DNA from 4 places in the Sporosarcina sp. P18a genome. Region 1 is predicted to be linked to each of the others. Evidence: riboswitches for the same ligand, from Rfam matches in the RefSeq annotation. Region 1 holds a riboswitch; each other region holds the start of a gene.

Region 1 (7,602 bases):
TACACAATTAGTAGAACAGTTCGAAAGTTCCAACTATGATTTATACGGTTTAATTCGAGATCATAACGGCTATATTTAGAGGGGGAATCAAGGAGGAAATGCACGATGAAAACAAACAAAAAAGTAAGTGAATCAAAGCGAGACAAAATGATTGAAGAGCTCGTTTCAAATGGGGTATTTAAAATTGATGGGAAACAACTGTACGAATTACCGCTTCAATTATTAATGCAGGAATATGAAGCATTCGGTCAAACTGACATTCAAATGTAATGAAAAGAAGACGTGCCAAATATGGCATGTCTCCTTTTCATTTTCGTTTAGCGATCACACGGTCATTGTGAAGAGAATTCACCGTGGCGTGTGATTTAACGTTAATCATCAGGAACAAAATCTCTTATCCAAAAAGAGTCAATGGTATTTTACTATTCTTTACACTCTTGCTCGTTAATGCTATGTGTCACATTAAACGGAGCTTTCTAACTGACAGAAACACTTTAAACAAATAGAATAGCTAGTAAAATCCCATTTGCATTGGTAAACCCCCGCCACTACTACCTAGCAAATAGAAAAACTGAAGAACCCCCTTTATTGGCTTGCTCTTCAGTCCTAAATAAATTGTATTCAATTATTAGCGATGTAATCTTTTTTCCACATCGTCTACGATGTCTTGTACAGAATTGCCTTCAATGCTCACCACGGGAAAGTCGAATTGGTCGATGTTAACGTCGCTCAAGGCACGGATTACACCCATGTCATAGCCACTTAGATGTTCATCACTTGCGAACATCGTCACTTCATGTCCTTTTTCCTCTAGTGCTTGTTTCACATCTTCAAACGGTACTTCTACAGCTATTTTCGCCATATTCCATTCCTCCTTAAATACTACATGTACTCGGTTAATACTATATAATTTCCCGCTCTTACTTAAATTAAACATGGCTTCTTGTGATATGTTTAGAAAATAGTAATAGTAAAACGATTTGTTTTGAGGGAAGTGGGTACTTTACTGTTAAAGCTATTGAATTATTACACAAAGAAGAATTTATAGAAGGAGTCGACGTGATATGTTCGGTTTAGCAGATCTCCTTAGCTTGGTAATTTCTTGTTTCATCATTTTACCTGTCGTTACGTTCATAAGAGAAGCTGGTTATTTTATAATTAGTGGTCTATTCGGTGTAAAAAATGCCAGACTGACCATTGGTTCTGGACCCAGGCTATTTAAATTAGGTGTATTTGATATACGTAAATATTATCATATAAATAGCTGGTTTACTTTTGATTCAGTCAAGAGAAAAAGTAATTTTGCTTATATATGCATATATGCTGGGCCGATTTTGATTAACGTTGTCGTGGCGCTCACAATAAATGCGCTCATTGCAAATGGTTTTTTTGAAGAGTCCAAAACATTTTGGAGCCGTTTTATATTCTACGCCTTCTATTTCGTTTTATTTGACTCCATTCCCATGAAAACCGTAAATGGGAAACCGAATAACGGTATGATTATTTATGAACTTCTACGATATGGCAAACGAATTGACTTCAATGAAGACCCCTTTATTCTCGGCACGACAGAGGCGGAAGAAATGTATCAAGAAGAAATGGATAAAATTGAAAAGGTAAAAGAAGAAATTAAAGAAGAAATCATACAAAACGATAGTTCCTCACCTGACAAGAAAGGATGAAGTAAAATGATTGTACGTGAACACGAGAAGTCATTCAGCTTCGTCCAACAACATCATCATGGACAACTTGCTGGAGAATTAATGGAACACTGGAAAAAGGATATGTTTCCTGATGATCAATGGCGTCATTCCGTATTAACTGCCATTCGTAACCACGACATCGGCTGGGCTCCTTTTGATAAACAACCTTTTTGGAATGATGCGAAATCGGCACCATTTCGATTCACAGATTACCCACTTCTTCCAAAAACAGTACTTTATCGCCAAGGAATCGATGAAGTAGAAAAGCTTGATCACTACGCAGCAATGCTTTGTAGTTTTCATTATGAACAGTTTATACAGGGTAAAGATAAAAAAGAAGCTAAGCAATTTATCGAGGATGAACTGAATCGCCGTGAACGATTATGTAAAGAAGTCGAAGGTTTTGAAAAGGAACTTTTTGAAATGCATTTTGCTTTGCTTCAGCTTGGAGACAACTTTTCCTTATATTGTTGTGTGAATGATCCAGGTGTCGACAAAGCGAATGAACATATATTCTTTCGTGATGGTATTCCTTCTACTGGTATTTTCCCTTCATTACCGATAGGACGAATTGGGATATACTTTGCAGATCAGCACACTATTAAAGTGGAGGGTTTTCCATTTAGCTATTCTTTTGATGTTGAAGTAAAACAGAAGACAATCTTGAAAAAAGATATAGAGGATAAAGGATTGCAAAGGGCTTATGAAGAGGCAGACTATGAAATGATTCCTTTTCGTATTTCACCGGCAAAGAATTAAAAAGTGCAGAAAAAAGGAAATGATTCCTCTTTCTGCACTCATTACTTTATTGCTTCACACGTACTGTACTCGCAAGATCTTTCAACGCTTCCACTTTATCTGTCTGCTCCCATGGCAATTCGATATCAGTGCGGCCAAAGTGACCGTATGCTGCCGTTTGTTTGTAGATTGGACGACGTAGGTCAAGCATTTTAATAATTCCTGCCGGTCGAAGGTCAAATAATTCACGTACGAACTCTACTAATTGAGTCTCCGATAGTATACCGGTATCAAATGTATTGATCGAGATAGAAACCGGGCTCGCTACTCCAATAGCATACGCCAACTGAACTTCACAGTGCTCAGCCAGTCCAGCTGCAACGATGTTCTTTGCCACATAACGCGCTGCGTAAGAAGCCGAACGGTCCACTTTCGTAGCATCTTTCCCCGAGAATGCACCGCCACCATGACGGGCATATCCACCATACGTATCAACGATGATTTTACGTCCAGTCAATCCAGAGTCTCCTTGAGGGCCACCAACGACAAAGCTGCCAGTAGGATTAATGAAGTATTTAGTATGCTCGTCCAATAAGTTCTTTGGAACGACTGCATCAATAACAACATTCTTTATATCCTGCTCGATTTGCTCGAGTGTTGCTTCAGGGTGATGTTGTGTGGAAATAACGATTGTGTCAATTCGCACAGGATTATTATCTTGGTCATATTCTACCGTTACTTGTGTTTTACCGTCAGGACGTAAATAGGAAATAAGTTCTTCTTTACGAGCTTGTGCCAGGCGTTGTGCCAATTTATGAGACAGGCTGATTGGCAGAGGCATTAATTCTGGCGTTTCATTACATGCATATCCAAACATCAGGCCTTGGTCTCCTGCACCGATTGCCTCTAATTCTTCATCAGACATAGAGCCTTCACGTGCTTCGAGTGCCACATTGACACTTGCAGCGATTTCAGGTGATTGCTCATCAATGGATGTAAGTACAGCGGACGTTTCGTAATCGAAGCCGTATTTCGCACGAACATACCCAATTTCCTTAACAGTGTCGCGAACGACTTTTGGAATATCCACATACGTTGTCGTAGTGATTTCTCCCATTACCAATACGAGTCCAGTCGTTATACTCGTTTCACATGCCACACGCGCATTTGGATCTTCCGTTAGGATCGCATCTAAAATTGCATCTGAAATTTGGTCGCACATCTTGTCAGGATGGCCTTCTGTAACTGATTCTGATGTAAACAGTCGACGGTTTGTCATGTTATTTCCCCCTATATTAAGCATCATGATACGGTACTCTCATAAGTCCCTGGTAAAGTTCCACGCCTAGACGTCAAGCATATACCATAAGGATTCAGGGCTAGACAATATAAAAAGCCCTCCACTCATATTCAATCCATGAGTAAAAGGCAAAATTTCACGCGCAGCACCTTTCACTCTTATCGTCCAAGGAATTAAACCTTGCTTCAGGTTTGGCACCTTCGCGTTAGACTTACGTCTATTGCAGGTTGCCGGGTTTCACAGGGCCTGTACCCTCCACCAACTCGGGATAAGAGTATCCGTTCATGTCACATCGTATTAAAAAGTTTGGATTTTGTCAAATTATTTCTTCCAAATCACTTGAGTTTTCCATTAGTATAGATTAATATTCTTAATGTGTTATACTATTTACGAATTAGGATATTCTCAGTAAGATAAAAATAAATCGACTACGCAAAGGACGGTATGTAAACATGATATCTGCAAAAATTGATGATAGTTTAAAAAGTCTTCTTAGTGGAAGCAACGTGACGATCCAAGCGTCTGTGGCAGAACTAACGGAAAAAGCAGTGGCAAGAGGCGAAGCTAAACTTTCTGCTGACGGTGCAATCACTGCTCGTACAGGTAAATATACAGGACGCTCACCTAAGGACAAATTCATCGTTGAAGATGCAGTGTCTAAGGATAAAGTAGATTGGGGTAGCACAAACAGTCCGATTTCAGAGGAGATCTTTGATTCATTATACACAAAAGTCATCGAACATTTGAAGAAAAAAGACGAATTGTTTGTTTTTAAAGGATTTGCAGGAGCAGATAAAGACTCCCAATTGTCTATCCAGGTTATTAATGAATTAGCTTGGCAAAATCAGTTCGTTCACCAACTATTCATCCGTCCAACTGAAGAAGAATTGAAAGCACATGAATCGCAATTCACCATTTTGGCAGCCCCTTCATTTAAAGCGGATCCAAAAGTGGATGGCACAAACTCTGAAACATTCATCATTTTATCGCTTGAAAAGCGAATTGTCTTAATTGGTGGAACAGAGTACGCTGGGGAAATGAAGAAATCTATTTTCTCTGTTATGAACTACTTACTACCCGAGCAAGATATCCTATCCATGCACTGTTCAGCAAACGTTGGAGAAGAAGGCGATGTTGCTTTGTTCTTTGGTCTATCTGGAACAGGTAAAACTACGCTTTCGGCAGATGCTGACCGTAAACTTATTGGTGACGATGAGCACGGCTGGTCTGATAATGGCGTGTTTAACATTGAAGGTGGATGTTACGCAAAATGTATTAACCTTTCTGCTGAAAAAGAACCTGAAATTTTCGGAGCCATTCGTTTCGGTGCTGTTTTAGAAAACGTAGTACTAGATGAAGAAACACGCATTCCTGATTATGATGATAAATCATTAACAGAAAACACACGTGCTGCATATCCAATCGAAAACATTGATAATATCGTGACACCATCTGTTGCTGGTCACCCGAAGAACATCATCTTCCTTACAGCTGATGCTTCTGGCGTATTGCCTCCGATTTCTATTCTTTCAAAAGAACAGGCAATGTATCACTTCTTGAGCGGTTTCACTTCCAAACTTGCTGGAACTGAGCGTGGAATCACTGCTCCTGAACCAACATTCTCTACTTGCTTCGGTTCACCGTTCCTTCCACTCCCTGCAGCAACCTATGCAGAGATGCTTGGAAAGAAAATAGATGAGCATGGTTCAAAAGTATTCCTCGTGAATACAGGATGGACTGGCGGAATCTATGGTGTAGGTTCACGTATGAACTTAGGCTATACACGTACGATGGTACGCGCTGCAATCGCAGGTAAGTTGGATAATATAGAAACAAAGAAGAACGAAATCTTTGGATTAAATATGCCGCTTGAAATCGAAGGTGTGCCAAGCGACGTTCTACACCCTCGTGATGCTTGGGAAGATCCACAAGAATACGATAAAGAAGCAAACCGTTTGGCTGATGCTTTCCGTGAGAACTTCAAGAAGTTTTCTCATGTTTCCGAAGACATCGCGATCAAAGGCGGACCACCTGTCATTAAATAATGTCATACGAAAGAGGCTGACCAATCTGGTCAGCCTCTTTTTGCGTCTTTATTGTAATCACATAAAAGCTAGCAAATGTTCATCATTGCCGCTTCATCCAATTCACTGCTTCTTTCACAAGCTGCCGATTCATTTCAGGAGGAATATAATGCGTATAGCCTTCCAAGTACCAAGTTTCAAACTCTTTATCCGTATCACGTAATGCATTCTCTAACAATATTGCCTGTTGGAAAGACACATTCGTGTCAAGAGTCCCGTGGATAATCAGTGTCGGAATATCGATATTCCCTATCTGGAATAGTGCCGACCTTTCACGATACGCATCCGGTTGATTATTCGGCGTGCCACCGATGACACGTTTCATCATACGCCGCATATCCTGTCGCTCTTTGTACGTGAAGACCACGTCTGAAACTCCAGCCCATGTCACCATAGAAGTTAAATCATCGCGGATTATAGCTGTCCATAATGCCATAATACCGCCTCTGGAAAATGAAAATAGATGAATGCGATCTGAATTGACTGCACTTTGCTGTTTAAGTACTTCCACTCCCGTCACTGCGTCATTGCGATCCTCTCCAGCAAATTCATCCTTTCCTTCACCGCCACGATTGCCACGATAATAAGGAGCGAATACTACCAGTCCATGCGATGCAAATTGTGCGATACGCGCTGGTCTAACCATCCCTACATGTTGGATGCCGCCGCGTAGATAAAGCAATCCATCATACCGTCCTTTTGCTTTTGGTGTTGCCAAAAGTCCTTTTACAAGCAAGTTGTCAGAACTATACGTGATTTCTTCCAATCTAACATGGGGGTTTGGGGAGGGATAGTCTTTCCTCCGTATGATTTTACCATCAGATTGTTCTATCATTCACTTCCACCCACTTCCTAAGTTCACCCATTCCGCGGTCTTTCATGTGAAAGCTGAGTTCAGTACAAGCATCTAGTTCAGCGTCTGTCATCCATACTGCGCCTTCTGTTTCCATTAATGTAAAGTCTTTTTCTACATGTGTTATATCTCCTGTGAAAACGGCCTTGCAAAAAGGTGGTTCAGTAAAGACAACATACTCTGCAAATGAATGAATATTTTCTATAGTGACTCCTGTTTCTTCCATCGTTTCACGAATAGCCGCTTGTTCAATTGTCTCTCCTGATTCCGCTTTTCCACCGGGAAACTCAATTCCACGTATTTTATGTTTGGTCAATAACCAACGATTGTCGTCCTTAATCATTATGAGCACATGGCGGGATTCAATATGATGTGGATTAGGTCCAAAAGTCAATTCAACATGGGCTCCTTGTAAATCTTCAAATTTTAGCAATATGAATCACGTCCTTTCCCTTAGTGTAGCGGAAAGGTAAGCGAGGAATCAACGAAATAGCGGCAGTTTCTCGATAAAACGTTTTGACTCGTCATCGGTAAATTCATGAATCAAAGCAAAGACCTTTTTTAATCGGACATCCAATTTATCATTGTCTTTATCATAGTGATATTGCGCATACGGTACATGTGAGCGGAGAAAGTTTTGGAATTCCAGTTGTTCCATTTGAGAAAATAGTTTTTCAAATATAGGATATACTTCTCTTGTTACTTCTACTTTGTATTCCCAGGTCGAAGAGTGGGGATCTGTGAGTACTAATTTGTTATTAAGTGATATATACATCGGGTATTTTTCTTCTATCATAATCATCCTACTTTCTTTTTTACGTAGGATGCCTCATAAAGAAAAAAATATTCTGCAACAAAGAGGCTGGGACAAAACTTAAAAAAACAGTCCGTTCCCCTACGCTACAAAAGGCACGCTTTCCGCGG
Region 2 (7,602 bases), on a different contig from region 1:
AACGTACCCGCCACTGTGTACTGGAATGTCAGCATGGTCAAATGAAGAATAATAATCATGATGAAAACAAATACAAAGACTGAAAGTACATTTGCCACTTCACCTGTATACGTCATATTCAGGAAAATCCCGAAAATATGGAAAGGTAATAATGGAATGATGACGACAGATATGACTTTATCGATAATTAAATTAAACTCATCGAAGAACGACATCATCGTCTTCCCTTTAATCGCCGCCATTCCAATGCCAAGCACGAATGCCAATAGCAAAGCAGTCATGATCCCCATCACCGGATCCATTTCCATTTCGAAGAACGCTACTCCCGCTTCACGTGCGCCTTCTGCAACGTCCGTCTTCGTCGCCGGCTGAATAAAGTTCGGCAAAATATTTATTGCTACAACATACGCAAGCAATCCCGCAATAACCGTAGATCCATACGCAAATGCAGCAGACATGCCAAGTAATTTTCCGGAACCTGCGCCAAGTTTTGCAATACTTGGTGCGATAAACGCAATGATAATCAGCGGAACGATAAAGTTCAAGAATCCACCGAATAACATATTAAAAGTAGCTGCTAAACGAACGAACCAATGCGCAAATCCTTCATGGATCAACGGCAATACTAAACCCAGTCCGATCGCCAGCCCAATGGCGATGAGAATTCGCCAAATGAGCCCTAATTTAAACTTCACAATACGTCCTCCTCAAATACACATATGTATTACTCAAACAAAATCAACTTTATCACAAGTCGATTGAATAAAGAAGATTTTATTTAGATTTATGTGATGTTTTTCTTGTGGGTTGTTAGGAAGTGGATTTGGTGGTGTTGTTTGGAAATTGGATAGGGTGGATTGTGTGAACACGAAAGCACATTGAGCGAGTCTCCGCCAACATGCAACCACCACTCCAACACACCCACCAAGCATACAATTAAAAAAGCCGGCAGCTGCGATAGCTACCGGCGTTCATTGTATTATTTTACAGGAACAACTGATCCAGACCACTCATTCAAAATGAAATCTTGAATTTGCTCTGAAGTCAATACTTCTACCAATGCTTTGATAGCATCGCTGTCTTCGTTGCCGCTCTTCACAGCAATTACGTTAACATATGGAGACTCTTTGTCTTCCAATGCGATCGCATCTTCCATTGGATTCAACCCCGCATCGATAGCGAAGTTGGAGTTGATTAATAATGCGTCGCCTTCATCGTTATTATACAACTGAGGCATTAACGCTGCTTCGTAGTTCGCATCAAACTCCAAGTTCTTTGGATTTTCTACGATATCGCCTACTTCAGCTTTTACTTTTTCCACGTCATCCGCTAGCTTGATCAATCCTTTTTCTTCAAGCATAGAAAGTACTCGACCGTGATCCGCAACGGAGTTACTGATTAAGATCGTCGCTCCGTCGGGAAGTTCTTCCAACGACTTATATTTCTTAGAATATACACCGATCGGCTCGATGTGAATAGCGCCTGCATTGACGAAGTCATAACCGAAATCGGCAATTTGGCTCTCAAGATAAGGGATGTGTTGGAAATAGTTCGCATCTAGTGTACCTTCGTCCAAATCTTTGTTTGGCAGTACATAATCTGTGTAAGTCTCAATTGTTAAATCATAGCCTTTTTCAGCTAATAACGGCTTAGCTTCTTCCAAAATTATTGCGTGTGGTGTGTTAGATGCACCGACTACCAAAGACGTTTTCTCGCCTTTCCCTGCTTCATCTACATCTGGTGCTGCATTATCTTTGTTACCTTCGTCTTTCGATCCGCAAGCTGCCAATGCAAGCACTAGTACTGCTGCGAATAGACCGAATAAAAATTTCTTCATATCCACATTTCTCCCTTTCTACTATAGAATATTTCTATGGTTAACAGGTTTCCCTGAAAATCCTATTATCGCTTGTCCAAACGTTTTGTAATGAAATCACCAATAAATTGAATGATAAATACGATAATCAATACTAGAATTGTTGCCATTAACGTGACATCTTCGCGACTACGCTGGAACCCTTCCAAATACGCGAGCGTACCTAGACCGCCAGCACCGATCACTCCCGCCATCGCGGTATATCCGACGAGCGCAATCGAAGTTACCGTAATTCCGGAGACTAGTGCTGGCATGGATTCTGGTAACAAAACTTTGAAAATGATTGTGGACGTTTTAGCCCCCATGGAACGCGCTGCTTCGATAACCCCTTTATCGATTTCCTGCAATGCAATCAACACCATTCGGCCATAAAATGGAGCGGCACCGATAATTAATGCGGGTAATGCGGCATTCGGTCCACGCATACTGTCGAATAATAATTTTGTAAAAGGAATCAATAAAATAATCAAGATGATAAACGGAATCGACCGGAATATATTCACGAAGGCGCCTGTAAAGACATTGGTGATTTTATTCGCCCATAACTGACCAGGACTTGTTAAAAACAACAACAAACCAAGTGCGATACCTAAGACAAATGTAAAGAACGTGGAGTAAGCCGACATATAAAGTGTCTCACCCGTTGCTTCCCACATTTTATCCCAATTCACGTTTGGGAACCATTGCTCAATCATGGATCAGCACCTCCGTCTTCACTTCATTGGCATCCAGGAAAGCAATTGCTTCCTCTATAACCGCCACGTCCCCTACTAGTTGCAAGACGAGTGTGCCGTATGCGCCGTCACGTGTTGTCGAAATATTTCCTTGCACGATGTTGACATCGATGGGGAATTTACGGATCAATTCAGCAAGTAGCGGCTGCTCTGTACGGTCGCCAATGAAAGCTAGCTTGATCAATTTGCCGTGCGGCGATTCCTGCTGTAAATGTGCCATCGCTGCGTCCGTATCTGCACTATCAGTCACTTGCGAAATGAAACGCTTTGTAATATCCGCTTGTGGGGATTGGAAGACATCTAGTACATTGCCCATTTCCACGACTTTCCCCGCTTCCATGACCGCCACGCGATGACAGATCTTCCGGATGACGTGCATTTCATGCGTAATCAACACAATCGTTAGTCCAAGACGCTCATTAATATCTGTTAGTAAATCAAGAATCGCATTCGTCGTCTCTGGATCTAGTGCGGACGTCGCTTCATCACAGAGCAGGACTTCAGGATCATTTGCAAGCGCGCGCGCAATGCCGACACGTTGCTTCTGACCACCTGATAATTGCGATGGATACGCCTGTTCTCGACCTGTCAATCCAACGAGATCAATCAATTCCTTCACTTTTTGCTTACGTGCCGATTTCTTTACGCCAGCAATTTCGAGAGGAAACATGATATTCTCTTCTACTGTTCTAGACCACAGTAAGTTAAAGTGCTGGAAGATCATGCTGATTTTCTGACGCGCATTCCGAAGGCCAGCACCTTGTAATGAAGTCATTTCTTGTCCGTGAATCATGATACTGCCGGACGTAGGCGTTTCAAGACCGTTCAATAGTCGAATTAATGTACTTTTTCCTGCCCCACTGTACCCGATGACGCCGAAAATTTCTCCCTCTTTGATGGATAATGTCACGTCATCTACCGCGACAATTTCTGAACGGTTCAATTGGAACTTTTTATGAACGTTTGTTAGTTGAATCATTTTCCGCACCACCTTATTAAGTCTTTTAAATCTGTTTTTTTAGAATACTACAAGCACTAGGCTCTCGGGACGTTACAGACTTACCAAAAAGGCAAAAGGCGCCTTTGTGGTAAGTCTTCCAACGCCTGTCGAGCCTGCACGGCGCTTTCCGCTTTTGTATCATCCAGCTTCAGATGCCAGCTCCTCGGGTCGTTTCGATCTTAAGATCAAGGCAAAAAGCGCCTTGCTTTTAAGCTCTCCAACGCCTGTCGGAGCTAAACGGCATCCTCCGCTTTAGTTTAAAAAAGCCTTCCTGCAGATAAGCAGAAAGGCCGAACGTATGTAGTTATGTACGTTACCATTTCTCTCATCTATCAAAGCATTACGCTTTGAGTGAATTGGCACCATTTCACATATGTGACGGTTGCCGGGCTTCATAGGGCACTTCCCTCCACCGCTCTTTATAAGAGTTACGTATTCAATTGATTAACTACTTATACCATACTTTTATTTCAATTGTCAACTGAGCTTCTCTAGTAGATACGGGACGGATTGAAAGGCGTAAATCTTTTCTACAGGCTGTCCTTTTCGGTGAATGAGTAAACAAGGAACACTTTCCACCTCATATTCAGTTGCGATTTCCTGGACATAATTCAAGTCTGCCTTTCCAATCGGTAGTTGCGGGCGCATTGTCTCGATCACCGTAAGCATTTTTGAAGCGACTGCACACGTTCCACACATTGGTGTATATAAATAAAAAGCGGCTACTTGCTCTGCCGCCTGTGTGCGTTGCCAGTCTTCAATTGTCCAATGATTCATGTTGTCCACCTGCCAAATACTTGGAATGTACTTTAAAATTAGCAGCAGCTAAAATGCTTGCCAATAGCTTAACGGGAGTCGTTTCCACTTGACGGTAGAGACGATCCGTGTATAAATGTCTCGCTTCTGGATACAGTTGTTTGAACAGCTTACGAATGGACTCACCGGAGGCGTCCGCATCCATAAAGACGAACAGATCTTGCTGCTCGTACGGTTCAAGCAGTTCTTCAATATGATACGCACTGATCGTGCCATTCGTACAAAGAATCTCTACAGGCTCTGCAAGGATCGGTACTAGCCGCTTACGATCCGAACCGCCTTCTACAATGAGAACTTTCGGGTCCATCCTGTTTCCTCCTAGCGTGTAAAAAAGCGCTGAGACGTTCCAGCGCTTTTTCTTTTGGAATATTATTCAGCTGTCATTTCTTCGTACTGCTCAGCTGTCATTAACTCATCCAGTTCAGCTTTGTTATCGATTTCAACTACTACCATCCATGCGTCTTCATATGGAGATTCGTTAACCAATTCAGGGCTATCTTCAAGGTTTTCGTTCACTTCTACAACTTTACCAGTTAATGGAGCGTACAATTCAGAAACCGTCTTCACTGATTCAACGCTTCCGAAAGGCTCGTCTGATTTCAATTGATCGCCAACCTGTGGCAATTCAACAAATACGATATCCCCTAGTTCAGACTGTGCGAAATGTGTGATGCCGATACGGTATTTACCGTCTTCTTCTTTTACCCACTCATGCTCTTCTGAATAACGCAAATCTTTTGGTGTGCTCATGTCGTTACCTCCAAAAATATAATAGTTTAACTTCCTTTAGTTTGCCATAGTTCCCCTGTAAAGACAAGAACCTAGATCACTTCTTCCATGTTTCCGTGAACGTGGTTTCATTAAATCCAACGGTCACTTTTTGGTTGTCGGAAACGATTGGGCGTTTGATGAGCATTCCGTCTGAAGCGAGGAGCGCGATCTTTTCATCATCCGTCATAGTTGGCAGTTTGTCTTTCAAATTGAGCTCACGATATATCTTGCCGCTCGTGTTGAAGAACTTTTTCATTTCAAGTCCGGAATTCGCGATCATGTTGCGTAGTTCGTCTTCGCTTGGAGGTTGTTCGGCGATGTTCTTTTCTTCGAATGAAATCCCCTCGTCCGTAAGCCATTTCTTCGCTTTGCGACACGTGGTACATTTTGGATAGCCGTAGTATGTCATAGTCATAATAATCAATCCCTCCTTTTTTTTCAGTATAGCAAATAAAGGAGAATAGATGCGAACTTAGCGGCGTTTGATTGCTGATGTGTTCGTGCGTAAAGAGACTGGCAATGTGTTGGGGTTAGGGATTGGCACTTCGGAGGGGACGCTTTTCTGGAGGGGCCCCTCCTACGCGCCAATCCCTTGCAATGTGAGCGGGTGATACTTTTTGTTGTGCATTGAAGTCAGTGTTGTAATTGATGTTGAATTTCTGTACTTGAACGTAAATAATTCAAGACACAACAATAATTAACACACTACCTCCAGTATGTATCTTAGGTTCCTTCTACTACCCACGTAGGATGGAAGCGGAAGTTGGGGCGACTCCTGGAGGATCAGCGAGAGCCGTAGCAAAGGACGGCTTTTGCGAGTAAAAGCGAAGCGTTAGGAGCATGTGCTTTCATAGACTGCCTTGAGTAAATCACGCCCTCAGGAAAGCGTCCCCAACTGGAGCTTCCATCCCCTCACACTCACTAATTCACTCACCACTGTGAATTCGAGGAGGATTTAAAAAGATGACTCCGGAAAAATACCGAAATCATCTTTTTACGGCATAAGGCTAATCCCTGTCTTATTTAAACTGTGCTTTAAATAGGGTACAGTTTATATACAAGATTAGTACGATTTCTTTATTTGAAAAAGTTCACTAGCAAACTCATTGATCGTTTGCAGCGTTATCCATATCATCAATACGTGTAATAACTTCAACGATGGCTTTAGAAAGATTCATCACTGTAAATAGTCTTGTATCGTTTAAAAACTGTCCCTTTGGTAACGGATCGATATAATTGACAATACCTTTAAAATTATAATCACCGACCTCAGGTAAAATCGTTTTAAGCGCTTTTCCAGGAATTAGTGGCCCCTCTTCAAAAATCACATATCCAACTTGCTCTCTAGTTCCCAAACTAGCGTCAATACTGAATATGAGAGGATTCTTAAATCGTCTATTTATTTTTTTTAGCGTTTCTTTTAAATTAAACGCATGCACTGGTTCTTCTAATGTTCCGTAAACTAGATAAGTTATATTACTTTCATTGAGCATGGATCCAACCAAGGGGCCTAACGAATCACCGATATATCGATCTGAACCGATACATAAAAAAATGACATCTCTTCCCGCATTTACTGGATGTTTAATAATATTTCTCAATTCGGATGTAAGTAATTCAATTTCTAGAATTCTATTTTTTCCTCTTGAATTAAATTTATAAGGTTGAAGATTTCGAACTTCATTTTCTTTAAAACTGTAATAACTACCCATTTCGACACTCCTTTTTCGAAAATAATGAATAGCAGTGCCGTTATTTAATAAAATAAAGCACTAAATCCATAATGAATCCAAGCATCCGCTTATGCAGACGCTTGAGAATGCCTCCTCTTTTTGATATTCCAGTAATTTAAAAGCTTGAAGAAAGGCGGGAGAATTACACAAACTGAAATGACACGGAGTACTTGTACCGCGACGACAAGTGTAGAGTCTGCTCCCAGAACAACGGCGGTAGTGGTCATTTCAGCGATACCACCTGGTGCAAAAGCCAAAACAGAAGTTGTAAATGATAATTCAGTGATTCTTGCCGTGATAACGGAACAGAAGAACATGGAAACAATAAGGAATATAGTACTTAAAAATGAAATGGCTAATGTTTTCTTTAATCCTTTAAACATTTCTTTTTGAAAACGGGATCCGATACTCGCGCCAATTACTACTTGGGATAAGATAATTAGTTCAGAAGGCCACCAAGCAACTAGCTGATAACCAATCACCACTGAACTGGAAGACTTGACGATGGCGATAGCGACCATACTCCCAAGCAACCAGGGTGCCGGAAATTTTAATAATACACCTAAAAAGTAGCCAAGACATGCAATTCCAAGAAAAAGGGCGGTTGTCAATAGATGTTCTCCTTGAAATGTATTAGAAGCTAAATCAGTATGACCAGTTGCCTCTATAGGA
Region 3 (7,602 bases), on a different contig from region 1:
GTTCAATTTGCTGATACATCTGATCAAGTTCCCCAGACATATCTTCATCTTCATAGTAGAGTAGCTCTTCAGAGATTTCATCTCCCCATTCTTCTACTGTTTTTCCGGTATAGCTACAGTGATCATCACCTTTTCCTTTACATTTTATTTCTTTAAAGACTATTTGCTTTCCTAAACATTCGCTTGTATAACCACTTGCGTAACCAATTAGGAAGTAGCAAATGGGTTCCACATGCATCGGAAAGTATTCTAAGTGTTGTTTGACTTCTGAGGAATCAATCCAGTATCCAGAAACATTGAATTGTCCATTCTCCATATCCACATTGAAATCTTCAGGATAAGAAAAAGACCGGCCTGTTAAATTATGCATTTTAGAACCCGCAAGCAGCCATTCAAGATCATCATTCCACTTAATCTTTTCTTTCAAAATGCGTGCTTCATGCATCCCGGATCGGTAAGCATATCTTAAAATAAATCTTTTAGCTCTTTGAATTCCTAGCGCATTAATTAAATCTGTTCGTAGCACTGCCCATGCATCCATACTTGTTAGTGAAAAGTTTAAGTCTTGGAGTCTTTTGCCTGGCTTTGTTGAAATAGTGAGTAAATCATTAAGTGTAAGTTCACTTGCTTTAAGCGTCATATGAATCACCTTCATAACATAGCTCAGGTAAGTGTCCTTCTGCAAAACTAGAAAGACTTTCCGTCACACCGTTTTTTCCAAATTGTAAAAAATGTTTTTTTTCATTGTAGAATCCATGTAGAAGCAAGTAGCGTAAATAGTGATCCATTACTTTACGTCGTGAAACGATATCCTTCATTCCATAATCAAAAAGCCAACTATCGATAACATTAAATATACCCCGGTTTATATAATAACTTTTTGCACACCAATCAAAAAAACGTCTGTCGGGTAAATGAAAAAGATCTTCCATATCCTCTTTTGTAGAGACAATATTCATTTCTACTGCATACATATTTGACACCCCTTTTTATTTACTATCCAAGAAACGGATCTTGCATAAGAGGTAGAGATCACTTCCTCTTATGCAAATATATTCATCTCCGTATTTCCTTCCATTACAACTATTATGTCAAATGAATGGCTATGTTTCTCTTTATGTTCTTTCTCAAACATTACCTAAATATAAAGCCGTATCACAAAAAGATTTTAATACTTCATTATATCATCTCATGATAGCGCTTTCAAAGGGTGGCAAATACTTTTAACACTGCACTTGTAAATTCAAGATACATTCGATTGACACTTTAGAACAATCATATTTCCGGGTTGAATAACTAGTTTTCTTAAATATTTTAGTATCTAAAATATTTAGTCTGAGTCCAATAAAAGATACACGATCACTGTATGATAGCTACTATTATTGTTCTTTACGCATGACAAAGTTTAAAGCAGCCTCATAATGGTCACCTTTATTTTCAAACTTCGTTAGAAGATCCAAGCGAACGCCGTCTGCCACGTCATTTTCAAGCCATTTGTCATCGTCTGGGAATACTTGAGTAATTAGCGTTTCATGACCTTCCGCTTCAAACATTAAGTGTAGATGCGCGGGACGCATTGGTTGTTTATCCGCATATTCCAGGAACTCACCTGTAGGACCGTTTGTTGGAATTGGATAAGGGGTTGGTAAAATAGTTTTCACTTCAAAGTTTCCATTTTCATCCGTATAGAAGTGACCTCTTAGATTATATTTGGGCGCAACTGAGTCAAAGGCAGAGTAAGTAGCATCTGAATCATTATGCCACATTTCAACTTTGACATTGCCAAGTGCTTCGCCATCAACATTGCTTACATTCCCTTTGAAATACAATACATCCCCTGCTTCATTAGGTCGTTGCGTCAACACAATTGGTTTTCCATCTTCTGCTTCGAGCAATGGAGTTCCTTCAATAAAATAAGGTCCTAAAAGTGATGGTTGTGTACCAGGCATCTCTGTATACATCGCACGCAACACATGTGTCTCTAAGAATACATCTGCAAATAGGGGTAGTTCTCCAGTACGCCCTAAACGATCTGCCCAGTTCACGAAGTTTGTATATTCTTCATGATTAAGTTCTGCTTCTTCCAGAAATGCTTGGATATGTTTAATGAATAAGTCAAATACTTCTACAACGCGATCATTTTTTTTAACAGCTTCTTTTTGCATAATTAAATTCCCCCCAATTAGTTGTTATACTAACATTTTCACTTAGCCTTAACAAAATACTATCTTACTGTTATAAGTCTGTGAAAAGTTAGAATATTTAATCTACACTTTCATCTTATTCCAATGTAAAAACGAAATCAATATACTTTTAGGACTGACTATATCCGATTATTAGATCTATTAGTACTAATTCTTGCTCTTTAATTAACGTCATCCTGTAGACATTATCAATACAGATTAATAATAGTACTAGATCAGTTTTAGGTTTCATATAGGTCAAAAAAAGATAAAAGGCAATTACTAAAAAGTATCTGCTTGAGACATACATTGTTGTTTCCATAAATACTTACTCCAAAAATGGATTGCTAACACTCTTCTATGCTGTATATTTTATTTAATTAGATAATATAAGAAAGGAACTTAATAACGGGAAGACTTCTTCACTAAGGAGTAAAAAGTAGTTAACGTGCTTATTAAAAGATACTGTTGTACGAATATCTTTTATTAATCCCCCATTTCAAAAAAAGGACGAGCGTTCCATGAATACGCTCGTCCTTCTTACCATTACGGTTATTTGCTCCAGTGCTCAGCGATGAATTCATTACGTCCTGAACGTGCACGGTTGTCTTTGTAATGTTCTTGTTCTTTTATATAATAATCTTGATGGTATTCTTCTGCCCGATAGAATGTTTCTGCGGGGCGGATAGTTGTAACGATAGGTTTTGTGAAAATACCACTTGCAGCTAGGTCAGCTTTCGATTTTTTGGCAGCTTCCCGTTGCGCCTCTGTGTAATAAAAAATAGCGGTTGTGTAAGATGAGCCGCGGTCGTGAAATTGACCTTCTGCGTCTGTCGGATCAATTTGTTGCCAGTAAACTTCAAGCAACTTCTCATATGGGAATAAGGCAGGATCAAATGTGATTTCAACGACTTCCACATGACCGGATGCACCTTTTTTCACGTCTTCATACGTTGGATTATCCAGATGTCCGCCCATATATCCTGACACGACGTCTTGGACACCTGGCCATTCTTTAAACGGTTTCACCATGCACCAGAAACATCCTCCAGCAAATGCAGCCTTTTCAAAATTCTGTTCAACCATTGACAACATCTCCTTTTTTATGAAAGCGCGTGCCCAAATCCACTTGTCTAGTAGAGGCGTACACAACCTGTTTGTGATTTAAAAGTCCTTCTTATACTATATCATTGACCGCCTATACGATGGTAGTTTCACGAGGTTACTAGTAAAGCTTTCTCCTGCATTTTTCTACTTTCTTCTTCCGGTATACGAATAAATTTTACAATAATTGCACTCACTAAGTAGAGACCACTGAAAATCCACACGACCCCTTCCGCTCCAACAAGCCCGATAAACGTTAAGGCGATCGCTGGTGCTACGAATGTTGATAAACCCGCGGAAAAATTCAACACGGACATTGCCGCGCCTTTATCTTCACCCGCCACAGAAGGTACCAATGCACCGATCGGAACGTAGCCCGCTACCAAACCACCCCAAATGAAACCGACAATGCTTGTCGCAACAATGCTACCATTTGTAATCACCGGTATATAGAACAGAAGTGGCGTGAATATTGCACATCCGACTCCACCAAACCAAATGATCGTGTTTTTCCAACCGAATTTGTCTCCAATGAAGCCGAACACTAAATTAAAGATAATATTTCCTAAGAAAAATGTTCCCCATAATTGCAGCCAAGCAGTTGTTTCAATGCCATGTTGTGCCATATGCATGGGTAGGAATACTGGGAATCCATAAACACTTAAGCTATTGATAACGCGGACAACCCCACCCGCAGCAACTCTCGGGTTTGATTTCAAAATGGTAATACCTTTCAATAATTCTTTGACTGCTTCTTTTTTGTTCGCTAGTTTTTTCTTTTCAAACTTGTCTTTATTGATAACTAAAGCTAAAACCGCACCTAGACTTACCCAGAAGATAGATGTCCACATTGTATTGATGTAACCGAGATATTGGATCGCAACACTTGAATACCACGCACCAAGAACCATCATTCCCGCACAAAATACAAACCAGAACCAACCAACAGCAGAACTCAATTTATTTTGCGGTGTCTTATAAATGACCCATGTCAAGAAAGAATAAGCAAATAACGGATAACCAAAACCTTTAATGAAATAAGTTAAAAGCATGATCGGGTAATTCATCGTAGAGAAACCGTATGTAATAAACCCTGCCGTACCGATAATATAGACGGCTAATCCGATGGCCATTGTACGTTTCGGGCCAAAAACATCTACACAGACGCCCGAAAACCAAGATGACAGTGCGATTGAGATTCCATATACTGTGAATATAGCAGCCGATTGCTGAATCGTTAATCCGCTTTCAATTAAGAATGGGCTTAACCAACCGGCTTCAATTCCATCTCCCATCATAAACAACATCACACCAAAAAAGCCCCAACCTAAGTTTTTCGTGATTCCAATTCTCTCCAACACATCAGTGCCCTCCATTCATATCCGTTTTGTAATGTCTTTACAAAACAAAAAAACTTTCTGTAAAAAACAGAAAGAGTCGTTGGTATTCATCGCTAGCGCAATATAAATATGCATTCCTCTTTCTATCTCTCAAGCTACGCTTGCTGGATTTGGCACAATTATGTTGCCGAAGTTTCATAGGGCCAGTCCCTCAACTTCTCTCGATAGAAAAATAATATGAAATTAGTAGAATATAATAAAAACAGACCTAATGAACTCACTGTACAGAATAATTAATTTTAAGTCAACCAGTTATTGAAACTTTCTAAATATACTGCCGCATTATGATATACTAATTAGCAAAATCATTTGTTTATATCAAATGTATAAGTGAGCGCTTTTCACTAAAATTAGAATAACCCGGACCCATACTTTTGGGATACGCATCCCTTTACAATAACGGAATTTCAAAATTGTTAATCACTATTTGATTTAGATACTTTAGCAATGTCAGGATTTCATATTATATTTAAATATTATTCCCGTAGAAAGGACTTGTATAATGCAATCGTATATTGATGTAGAAAATGGTATCGTCCCCTCGGTTTGTTCTCTGGATTGTCCAGACCAATGTGGACTGTTGATTCATAAAGAAGATGGTAAAATCATTAAAATTGAAGGTGATCCCGAACATCCAATCACAAAAGGAAGTATTTGCAACAAAGTTCGGCATATGGCTGAACGGATTTACGATCAAAATCGGATTACTACTCCTTTGAAACGAATCGGGGAAAAAGGCGATGGGCAATTCGTTCCAATCAGTTGGCAAGAAGCCATTACAACTATTACAAATCAGTGGAAAAAATTAATTTCTGAAGAAGGGCCAGAATCAATTCTTCCCTACAGTTTCTATGCCAATATGGGGAAACTTAGTTCTAAAGGGATGGATCGCCGTTTCTTCTACCGCCTAGGTTCGAGTCAACTGGATCGAACCATTTGTTCAGTCGCTGGTGAAGCCGGCTACAATTACACGATGGGTGGGCGTTATGGAACAGATCCAGAAGAGATGAAGGATACGAAATTATTTGTTTTTTGGGGCATCAATGCCGTCAGTACGAATATGCACCAAATTATGATTGCGCAAAAAGCGAAAAAGAGCGGCGCTAAAGTTATCGTCATTGACGTCCATAAAAACCAAACTGGGCGCATGGCTGACTGGTTCATTCCCATTCTTCCGGGAACTGACGGAGCGCTTGCACTTGGAATTATGCATATTCTTTATAAAGAAAAGCTAGTCAATCAAGCATTTTTGGAGCAGTATACAATCGGCCATGAAGCGCTCGGTGAACATGTAAAATACTACGATCCCCAAATGGTTTCCACCATCACAGGTGTGCCGGAGGAAGATATCTATGAACTAGCACGGATGTATGGGACTGTCTCCCCTTCCATGATTCGCATTGGCAATGGGTTGCAGCATCATGATAATGGCGGCATGATAGTCCGGACTATCTCTTGCTTGCCTGCATTGACAGGGCAGTGGGAATTAAAAGGCGGTGGGGCGGTTAAATCAAATTCGGACTATTTGACACATAATATCGCCGCACTAGAACGTCCTGAACTTCAGGAGAAGCCAACGCGTAAATTCAATATGAATTTGTTGGGACAAGTATTACTGGAGGAACAACAGCCGGTTCGCTCTTTGTATGTCTATAATAGCAACCCCGCTGTTGTCGCACCAGATGCCAATAAAGTACAGGAAGGCTTGGCGCGTAAGGACTTGTTTACAGTGGTTCATGATTTGTTCTTGACAGACACTGCGTTGTTTGCCGATATTGTTCTACCGGCGACATCCGCATTTGAAAACACGGACTTCTATACGTCTTTCTGGCATCACTATATTCATTTGCAAGAACCAGTTATTGAAACCTACGGGGAGAGTAAATCCAACCCTGACGTTTTCAGATTATTAGCACAAGCTATGGGCTTTGATGAGCAACCTTTCCTAGATGATGACGCTGAAATGATCAATCAGGCGTTAAGCGATTTGTCCAACCCTCATTTATCCGAAGTGTCGTATGCCGCATTAAAGGATAAACGCTATATGAAAGCGAGCGATACACGCAATCCATTGAACCATTTAAAAACACCGAGCGGAAAAATCGAATTGTATTCAGAACAAATGAAATCGGCAGGATTACCGGCTCTTCCTACGTATATTCCAATTATTCAAGATTCCGATTATCCATTACTGTATATACCTGCAATTAACCATAATTTTATGAATACCATTTTTTCGAACAATGAAAAACATCTTAAACTTGAAAAAGAACCTACCTTGTTTATGAATCAGCACGATGCGAAAGAGCGGGGAATCGAGGACAAAGCGACTGTTCGTATTTGGAACGAGCGCGGAGAATGTGAATTTATTGTCTCTGTCGGCGAACAAGTACTGCCGGGAGTTGTTGTCAGTCAAGGGATTTGGGGAAATAATTCAGATCAAAAACGCCTTGTGAACGCCTTAACGCCAGATCGAATTGCCGACATGGGCGGTGGAGCTACGTTTTTCTCAGGGCGTGTTGAAGTCGAGAATTTATAACTAGACAAAACAGCTCAGAATTCCTGCCGCATTAATGGGAGCCTCCTCTTGTCTAAAACAGGAGGCTCACCTTGTTCTTACACTGATTTAACAATGCCGGATTATTAGATGCGCATTTCATAGAATTTGACGTTTTGCCGTTTCATCGATTGGATTGTTATTGATATCATTTGTCTCCTATAATTCACAACTAGATAACCCAGGATACCTTTCAATTACTTTACACCCCGGGAAAAAATTCGACGATTGTATAAAAGCTCATATGTATCTTCATTTGCTAATCTGTCATCTAAACAGGCATTTAATTAATTAAAATAGCTTGTAAAAAATAGTTATATATTACTACCTATTTGACTATATTCAAAGTTTACGTCAG
Region 4 (7,602 bases), on a different contig from region 1:
TGGGATATCCATATGCGTCTGTGTAGTCGGATACGTAATGAAGCTTTCCACACCGCCCAAACTCTCGGCGAATGAAATTAAGTTCATATTTTCAAGGAATGGCCCGACCCACTCACTATTTTGTACTCGGAATGATAACATACCACCGATTCCAGCGTAGAGCACGTCGGCAATAAGAGGTTCTTGTTCTAAATAAGAGACCATCATTTTCGCATTTGCATCATGCTGTTTCATGCGTAAATGCAATGTTTTTAGACCGCGTACGACAAGCCATGAATCAAGAGGAGACAATGTAGCTCCAATCGCATTATGATTGGTAAATAGACGTTCGCATAAATCCTCACCTTTTGCCACGACTAGACCTGCAAGCACATCATTATGTCCACCGATATATTTCGTTGCGCTATGAATGACAATATCTGCGCCTTCCTCAATTGGCCGCTGGAAATAAGGTGTTAAAAACGTATTGTCGACAATTAGCAATAAATCATGTTTTTTAGCCAATTCCGCATACGTACTAATGGCTATGTTTTGCATTAATGGATTTGTAGGCGTTTCCAAGAAGATCGCTTTTGTACGATCAGTAATCGCTTGCTCGACTTCTGAAACATCATCGAACGATAAGTAACGCGTCTTAATATTATACGTCTCTTCATATTGATTAAACAGGCGATAGGTACCGCCATATAAGTCTTCAGGCGCCAATAGTTCCGAACCTGTTTTAAATAAAGATAAAATAAGTTGAATGGCTGCCATTCCAGAACTGCATGCAAATCCTTGGTCACCTGATTCTAGGTTTGCAATTCCATCCTCTAGGATAGAACGCGTAGGGTTTTTTGTTCGTGTGTAATCATATCCCGTGGACTTGCCTAGACCTTCATGGTGGTACGCTGTAGACAAGTATATCGGTGTATTGACTGCTCCGGTTTTCTCATCACTGTGGTTTCCAAGTTGTACTAATCTAGTTTCTAATCCGTTGTTTGTCATGAATATCCATCCCCCCGGCAAAATAAAAAAGAACCTCTTCTTTTCGAATAGGCCCTCGAACATACAAGTGTATACAGTATTCTCATCTTCAAGGTGGTTGTCACCCTTGGAATTAGCACCGTGCCTGTGGCTGGTTGCTGAGACATCGCTGGGCCTATCCCTCCGTCTCTCTCGATAAGAATATTCATAATATAGGAAAAACTGTTGACGAATTTATTCTATCACGCAGATATACTAGATGCAAGTTTCCTTTTAACATCAGTTATTGATTTTTTGTTTCAGTAAAAGATTTGTTATACTGATAGATACTATTCATAATGGAAAGGAGATTTTCATTTTGGCTTGGGGCTATGTCGCATTGGCGGCTGTTATAGAGATCTTCTGGGTAGTCGGTCTTCGTTATTCTGAAACTGTAATGCAATGGACCGGAACGGTTATGGCGATTGTATTGAGTTTTTATTTCATTATAAAAGCATGTGAAAGATTACCTTCCGGCACGGTATACGCTGTTTTTACCGGATCTGGTGCCGCTGCAATCCTTTTAGTGGATATATTCTTCTTTCAAGCAGGTTTTACGTGGGTTACGCTGACCTTCATCGGATTCATCGTCATTGGGGTAGTCGGCATTAAGCTGACAACAGATGAAAAAGCCGATACAGAAGGAGGTGGCTGACAGTGGCGTGGGTATACTTAGTGATTGCCAGTCTCGGTGAGATTTTCGGTGTGGTGAGTATTAATTATTATTTACAGAAGCGTTCAATTAAAAGACTGTTACTAATTGTGGGGATTTTTGGTTTTGGTTTTGTTTTCCTGTCTCTTGCTATGCGCGAAATACAGATGAGTACAGCGTATGCGGTATGGACAGGGTTAGGAGCGGCAGGAGCCGTATTGATGGGGATTTTGATATTCAAAGAATCTGCTAGCATCAAACGTCTCTTCTTTTTATCGCTCATTATTTTCGGTGCTGTAGGCTTGAAGTTGTTCGGATGAAAGGGGAGTGGCGTAACTGATTTATTGGACAAATTTTGATTTTAATGAATGGATTGTAACAATAGCTGCTACAAAACAGGGACTGTGCTATGCCGGACTAGCTGAAGATAGTGTAGAACGTATGAAGGACTGGTCGTACCGGTTTGATACAGTTGACTTAATAGAAGATGAAACAAAGCTCGGAGTCTATATAAGCAAGATGAAGGAGTACTTATCGGGTACAACGAAAGATTTTTCAGCGATTCCACTTGATTTAAAAGGAACATCGTTTCAACTGCAAGTATGGGAAGCACTACAACGAATACCGTATGGTGAAACTATGACATATTCAGAAGTTGCGGTACAGATTGGGAAAGTGTCATCTGTTCGTGCTGTAGCATCTGCAATAGGTAAGAATCCTGTGATGGTTGTGGTGCCTTGTCACCGTGTTATTGCGAAAGATGGCAGTTTGTCAGGCTATCGTGACGGGATAAACCAAAAAGCGAAGCTGATTTTGCTTGAAAGTACTCTCACAAGGAAAAATGAATAACAGTATGAAGAGGCTGGGACATAGCTTAAAAAAACAGTCCGTTCCCCTACGCTACAAAAGGCACGCTTTCCGCGGGGCGCGCTTGAGCCTCCTCGTCGCTGGCGCTCCTGCGGGGTCTCAACATTCGCGCTGAATCCCGCAGGAGTCGGCCTTTTTCCGCTTCGGTACACTCTTGATTACTAACTAATTAAACTTTATAAATAAGTTTCAGTGAATTAAAAAAGGTATGAAGGTGTCTTCTCCTTCATACCTTTTAAGGTTTTGTCCCAGCCTTTATTGTTGCTATTTATGATGGCTGTCGCAAGATATTTGCAGACAACTTACGTTTATCTGTGGACATCTTCATTATAAAACCAACAACAATGATGATTGCAATGAGTAGCCAGATATTGAAAATTCCATGAATAATTGCCATTCCCAAGAAACCTGCAGTCAGCAGATAATAACTTAGAGGGAAGAGGACGCGTCGTATGAGTAGCCCTTCCTTGCCTATCAGACCAACTGTAGCCGAAGCAGCCACGACGTTATGCACACAAATCATGTTTCCGGCAGCGCCGCCGACTGCCTGCATCGCTACAACAATGCCTGCTTGAGCAGTATCAAGACCGATATTGCCTGCTGCGCCAAATTGGAACAGTGAAAACATCATGTTGCTAAAGGTGTTACTGCCGGCAATGAATGCGCCGAGCGCACCGACAATTGGTGCAACAATCGGCCAAAACTCTCCGCTTACGACGGAAACGCTTTCAGCTAAAATTAGCGGCATGTTTTCACCGACCAAAGATGCGCTATCTGCAGCCACTTTTCCGGCTGCCAATGAAGTATTCAAAAATATTTTAATCATTGGTACAGCAAATATTAATGCAACTCCTGCAGTAACAGCTGTGTGGAATGAATTCTTCCAAGCAAGTACGTACTCAGAAGGTTTCATACGATACAATAAATAACCGAACAATGAAGCAACAATAAAGAAGAAACCGGGCAGGAATAATGGTGTAGTTGCCGTTGTGATACCCGAACCGAATATATTCTCAAATTTGAGTGTGACAGCGGAATGTTTAAGTAAAGCAGTGAAGGGTTCAAGCGTTCTTGAAAGTACAAGCAAACCTGCTAGCACTAAATATGGCATCCATGCCTTCAAAGTCGAAATTCTACGGCTTTCATCCAGCGGTTTGGGTGCTTCGTGATTCAGTTTGCCGAACCAATCTTCCTCCCACTGTGTGCGCGGTGGGAAATCGAAAGTATCTTCTACTTTTGGCATGAATAAACCTTTTCTAGCAGCGGGGATCACAATGATTAATGAAATGAGTGCACCCAGCAAGGAAGGGAATTCTGGACCTAATGTAATTCCGATAATGAAGTAGGGAATAGTGAATGCTAGACCTGCAAACAACGCAAACTTCCACACTTTCAATCCTTCACGGAAGGACTTGGCAGGGCTGAAGAAGCGTGTCAGCAGGGCAGCCAGAAATAACGGAATCAAAGAACCAATTACTCCGTGAATTAGTACAGTATTCGTAGTAATTTGCAGTAGAAATTCGGGAAAACTCATGCCTACTTTTTCAAGTGCTGCCATTACAGCGGGCTGATCGGAAAGGCCTGTACTGACACCAATCTGAATAGGGGTTCCGATCGCTCCAAACGATACGGCTGTACTTTGAATTACTAATGACACCATAACAGCAGCAAGTGCAGGAAAACCGACTGCGACTAACAGGGGTGCCGCAACTGCAGCTGGTGTCCCAAATCCTGATGCACCTTCGATGAAGGAACCAAATAAAAAGGCGATAATAATCGCTTGGATACGACGGTCTGGTGAAATGGAAGTGAAACCGCTACGAATTGTGTGGATTGCTCCGCTTTCTTTTATTGTATTGAGCAAGAGTACGGCGCCAAAGACAATGAATATAACCTCTAAAGCGGTAATTAATCCATTGAACGCAGCACCTGCCACGATATTTGTCTTCGTTCCCCAAATGAATATAGCTATCAAAGCAGTAACGACGAGTGCAATAGGCATAGCCCTACTTGCGGGCCAATTCAATAAGACTAAAAATACGAAAATAGTAATAATGGGCAGTAAAGCAATAAGAGACAGTACAAGTAAATTCAAATAAATAACCTCCAGTATCATTTTATGGAAACGTTTTCATTAAACCACTACTCATTAGGTCATCTGATGACCTAATGACTTCTTTTTCTGATTATATAGACTGCCAAATTAAAAGACAAGAAAAATTTTGTGTTTTCTGATAGTGAATAACTTATTCGAATTTAGCACAGGGTGTATTTTTGGATTATAATGAATACAGCAGACAGGAGTGAAAGATCATGAAGTATAAGCAAATCAAGCCTAAGAAAATATATGAGGAAGTAGCAGATACTTTACTGGAAATGATTCGAAGCGGCGAGCTTAAGCCGGGAGATAAACTGGATTCCGTCCAGCAATTGGCAGAAAGCTTCAGTGTCGGAAGATCAGCCATTCGGGAAGCATTGACATCATTGCGTGCATTGGGGCTCATTGAAATGCGGCAAGGTGAAGGGACGTACGTCAATGAATTTTCATCTGAAGACTTGGCATTTCCATTGCAAAGCGCTATTTTGATGAATCAGCAAGACGTCGATCATTTACTAGGCGTGCGGAAAATACTAGAGGTAGGAGCAGTTACCAACGCGGCGCTAAATCGATCAGATGAAGACTTGGCGAAAATGGAAAAGGCTTTGCGCAGTATGAAGGAACATGCAGGTGATATTCTTCTTGGAGAAAAAGCGGATCTTGACTTCCACTTTGCGATTGCAGAAGCTACGGGCAACACGTTGCTCGTTACACTAATGAACCACGTGGCAAGCCTCATAGGAGAATCCATGAGGGAAACTCGGAGAATCTGCTTGTATACGGAAACAGCGACTGTTGATCGATTATATGAAGAGCATGAAGCGATTTTTCTAGCGATTAAAAAACAGCAGCCGGATCTCGCAGCAATTCATATGCAAGGACATTTGGTCAACGTAGAAAATGTATTGTCTAATTATTTGAAGTCAATCAAAATATGAAATCACCCGTCTTGTTACGGGTGATTTTTAAGTTATTTATCATAAATATCTGTTAAATCAATAAGCTTTATAGTATGCTAGGAAATAACTTAAAGTCATCTGATGACCTGTTGACCTTATGAAATCTATCTTGAAGAGGTGAATGACTATGAAAGTTAGCTTGTTTATCACATGCCTAGTGGACATGTTCTATGCAGACGCTGGTAAAGATATGGTAGAAGTGCTCGAAAGACAAGGCTGTGAATTGTCGTTTCCAAAAGGACAAGTATGTTGCGGACAACCTGCTTATAACAGTGGCTATGTAGAAAATTCAAAATCAGCGATGAAAAATATGATCAAGACATTTGAAAATGCAGAGTATGTAGTTACTCCATCCGGATCTTGTGCCACGATGTTTAAACTATATCCTGACGTATTCAAAGATGATCCGAATTGGTTACCGAGGGCTCAAGAGTTGGCAGATAAAACGTATGAGTTCACACAATTTCTCGTGAATGTGCTGCAAGTAGAAAATGTAGGAGCGAAATTGACAGGAAAAGCGACGTATCATCCGTCTTGCCATATGACGAGATTACTAGGCGCTAGCGAAGAACCGAAAAAGTTATTGAATCAAGTGGAAGGACTCGAAATGATCCCTTTACCCAATGCTCATAATTGCTGCGGCTTTGGCGGTACATTCTCCGTAAAGATGGGGGATATCTCTGAACAGATGGTAGATGAGAAGGTCAATAGTGCCATAGTGACTGAAGCAAATTATTTAATCGGGGCGGACTGTGGTTGTCTGATGAATATTGGAGGACGTGCAGAACGAGTGGGTAAACCAATCCGTGTCATGCACATCGCGCAAGTGTTAAATAGTAATGAGTAAATAAAAGTGAGGTGATAGTAATGTCTATGAAATTCAGCAAGAAAAACTTTACCGATCGAACAAAGGAAAATATTTCAGACGATTTTATGAGACAAGCAGTGGCCAGTGCTCAGGAGCGTTTGCATGGTAGACGACTAGACGCTGCAGAGGAGCTGGGTAGTTGGGAAGAATGGCGTTCACATGGAGAAGAAATTCGTCAGCATGTCCTTGAAAACCTGGACTTCTATTTACATCAGCTAAGTGAAAATGTAGCAGAACGTGGCGGTCACGTATTTTTTGCGAAGACTGCTGAAGAAGCGAGTGATTATGTCCGGGATGTCATTAAGAAAAAAGATGGTAAAAAAGTTGTGAAGTCTAAATCGATGGTAACGGAAGAAATTAATCTGAATGCTGTACTGGAAGAAGCCGGATGTGAAGTCATAGAGACAGACCTAGGAGAGTATATCCTTCAAGTGGATGATCATGATCCGCCGTCTCATATCGTAGCACCTGCCCTTCATAAAAATAGGGAACAAATTCGCGAAGTTTTTGAGAAAAAGTTGGATTATCATAAGACTTCTAAACCGGAAGAACTGGCTTTGCATGCACGTGAAAAGCTACGCCAGGAATTCTTGGATGCAGACATAGGTATTACAGGCTGCAACTTTGCGATTGCTGAAACCGGCTCCATTAGTCTTGTGACGAATGAAGGGAATGCACGACTTGTCTCTGCATTGCCGAAAACTCAAATTACGGTAATGGGCATGGAGCGGGTAGTACCTTCTTTTGAAGAATTCGAAGTATTGGTCAGCTTATTGACACGAAGTGCAGTGGGGCAAAAGTTGACGAGTTATGTCACAGCGTTAACTGGCCCTAGAGATGAAGGGGGTGTGGATGGCCCAGAAGAATTCCATTTAGTTATCGTCGATAATGGACGATCCGAAATTTTAGGGACAGAATTTCAATCCGTGTTGCAATGTATCCGATGTGCTGCTTGCGTCAACGTATGTCCTGTTTATCGTCATATCGGTGGGCACTCCTACGGCTCAATCTATTCGGGTCCAATAGGTGCTGTGCTATCGCCATTGCTTGGCGGTTACGACGATTTTAAAGAGCTGCCTTTTGCTTCCACACTATGCGGAGCGTGCACGGATGCTTGTCCGGTGAAAATCCCTCTTCACGAACTACTTCACAC

The links. A riboswitch is a leader RNA that binds a small molecule or an ion and turns the genes downstream of it on or off. The one in region 1 is predicted to bind S-adenosylmethionine.
Region 2: it holds a riboswitch for S-adenosylmethionine, as region 1 does, so the genes downstream of both, CSV75_RS12990 (methionine ABC transporter ATP-binding protein) here and metK (methionine adenosyltransferase) in region 1, are expected to answer to the same signal.
Region 3: it holds a riboswitch for S-adenosylmethionine, as region 1 does, so the genes downstream of both, CSV75_RS15710 (MFS transporter) here and metK (methionine adenosyltransferase) in region 1, are expected to answer to the same signal.
Region 4: it holds a riboswitch for S-adenosylmethionine, as region 1 does, so the genes downstream of both, CSV75_RS13490 (methionine biosynthesis PLP-dependent protein) here and metK (methionine adenosyltransferase) in region 1, are expected to answer to the same signal.

The regions. Positions count from the first base shown of each region.
Region 1 is NZ_PDYQ01000001.1:12,992-20,593, reverse strand. Features, by position in the region: gene CSV75_RS00140 (Fur-regulated basic protein FbpA) at 106-270, shown strand; gene CSV75_RS00135 (YkuS family protein) at 629-862, opposite strand; gene CSV75_RS00130 (hypothetical protein) at 1,065-1,682, shown strand; gene CSV75_RS00125 (DUF3891 family protein) at 1,689-2,462, shown strand; gene metK (methionine adenosyltransferase) at 2,509-3,720, opposite strand; SAM riboswitch class I at 3,897-4,016, opposite strand; gene pckA (phosphoenolpyruvate carboxykinase (ATP)) at 4,194-5,786, shown strand; gene CSV75_RS00110 (alpha/beta hydrolase family protein) at 5,869-6,660, opposite strand; gene CSV75_RS00105 (NUDIX hydrolase) at 6,644-7,111, opposite strand; gene CSV75_RS00100 (transposase) at 7,160-7,474, opposite strand.
Region 2 is NZ_PDYQ01000005.1:50,298-57,899, forward strand. Features, by position in the region: gene CSV75_RS12975 (dicarboxylate/amino acid:cation symporter) at 1-695, opposite strand, end outside; gene CSV75_RS12980 (MetQ/NlpA family ABC transporter substrate-binding protein) at 980-1,837, opposite strand; gene CSV75_RS12985 (methionine ABC transporter permease) at 1,903-2,571, opposite strand; gene CSV75_RS12990 (methionine ABC transporter ATP-binding protein) at 2,564-3,589, opposite strand; SAM riboswitch class I at 3,933-4,038, opposite strand; gene CSV75_RS12995 (thioredoxin family protein) at 4,088-4,387, opposite strand; gene CSV75_RS13000 (toprim domain-containing protein) at 4,368-4,733, opposite strand; gene gcvH (glycine cleavage system protein GcvH) at 4,796-5,176, opposite strand; gene CSV75_RS13010 (arsenate reductase family protein) at 5,253-5,612, opposite strand; gene yyaC (spore protease YyaC) at 6,301-6,909, opposite strand; gene CSV75_RS13020 (AbrB family transcriptional regulator) at 6,999-7,602, opposite strand, start outside.
Region 3 is NZ_PDYQ01000010.1:2,204-9,805, forward strand. Features, by position in the region: gene CSV75_RS15685 (XylR N-terminal domain-containing protein) at 1-640, opposite strand, end outside; gene CSV75_RS15690 (hypothetical protein) at 630-974, opposite strand; gene CSV75_RS15695 (dioxygenase family protein) at 1,380-2,165, opposite strand; gene msrA (peptide-methionine (S)-S-oxide reductase MsrA) at 2,736-3,269, opposite strand; gene CSV75_RS15710 (MFS transporter) at 3,398-4,648, opposite strand; SAM riboswitch class I at 4,768-4,858, opposite strand; gene CSV75_RS15715 (molybdopterin oxidoreductase family protein) at 5,190-7,226, shown strand.
Region 4 is NZ_PDYQ01000006.1:11,909-19,510, reverse strand. Features, by position in the region: gene CSV75_RS13490 (methionine biosynthesis PLP-dependent protein) at 1-987, opposite strand, end outside; SAM riboswitch class I at 1,067-1,168, opposite strand; gene CSV75_RS13485 (DMT family transporter) at 1,325-1,660, shown strand; gene CSV75_RS13480 (DMT family transporter) at 1,663-1,977, shown strand; gene CSV75_RS13475 (methylated-DNA--[protein]-cysteine S-methyltransferase) at 1,994-2,506, shown strand; gene CSV75_RS13465 (L-lactate permease) at 2,793-4,619, opposite strand; gene CSV75_RS13460 (FadR/GntR family transcriptional regulator) at 4,838-5,560, shown strand; gene CSV75_RS13455 ((Fe-S)-binding protein) at 5,709-6,428, shown strand; gene CSV75_RS13450 (LutB/LldF family L-lactate oxidation iron-sulfur protein) at 6,449-7,602, shown strand, end outside.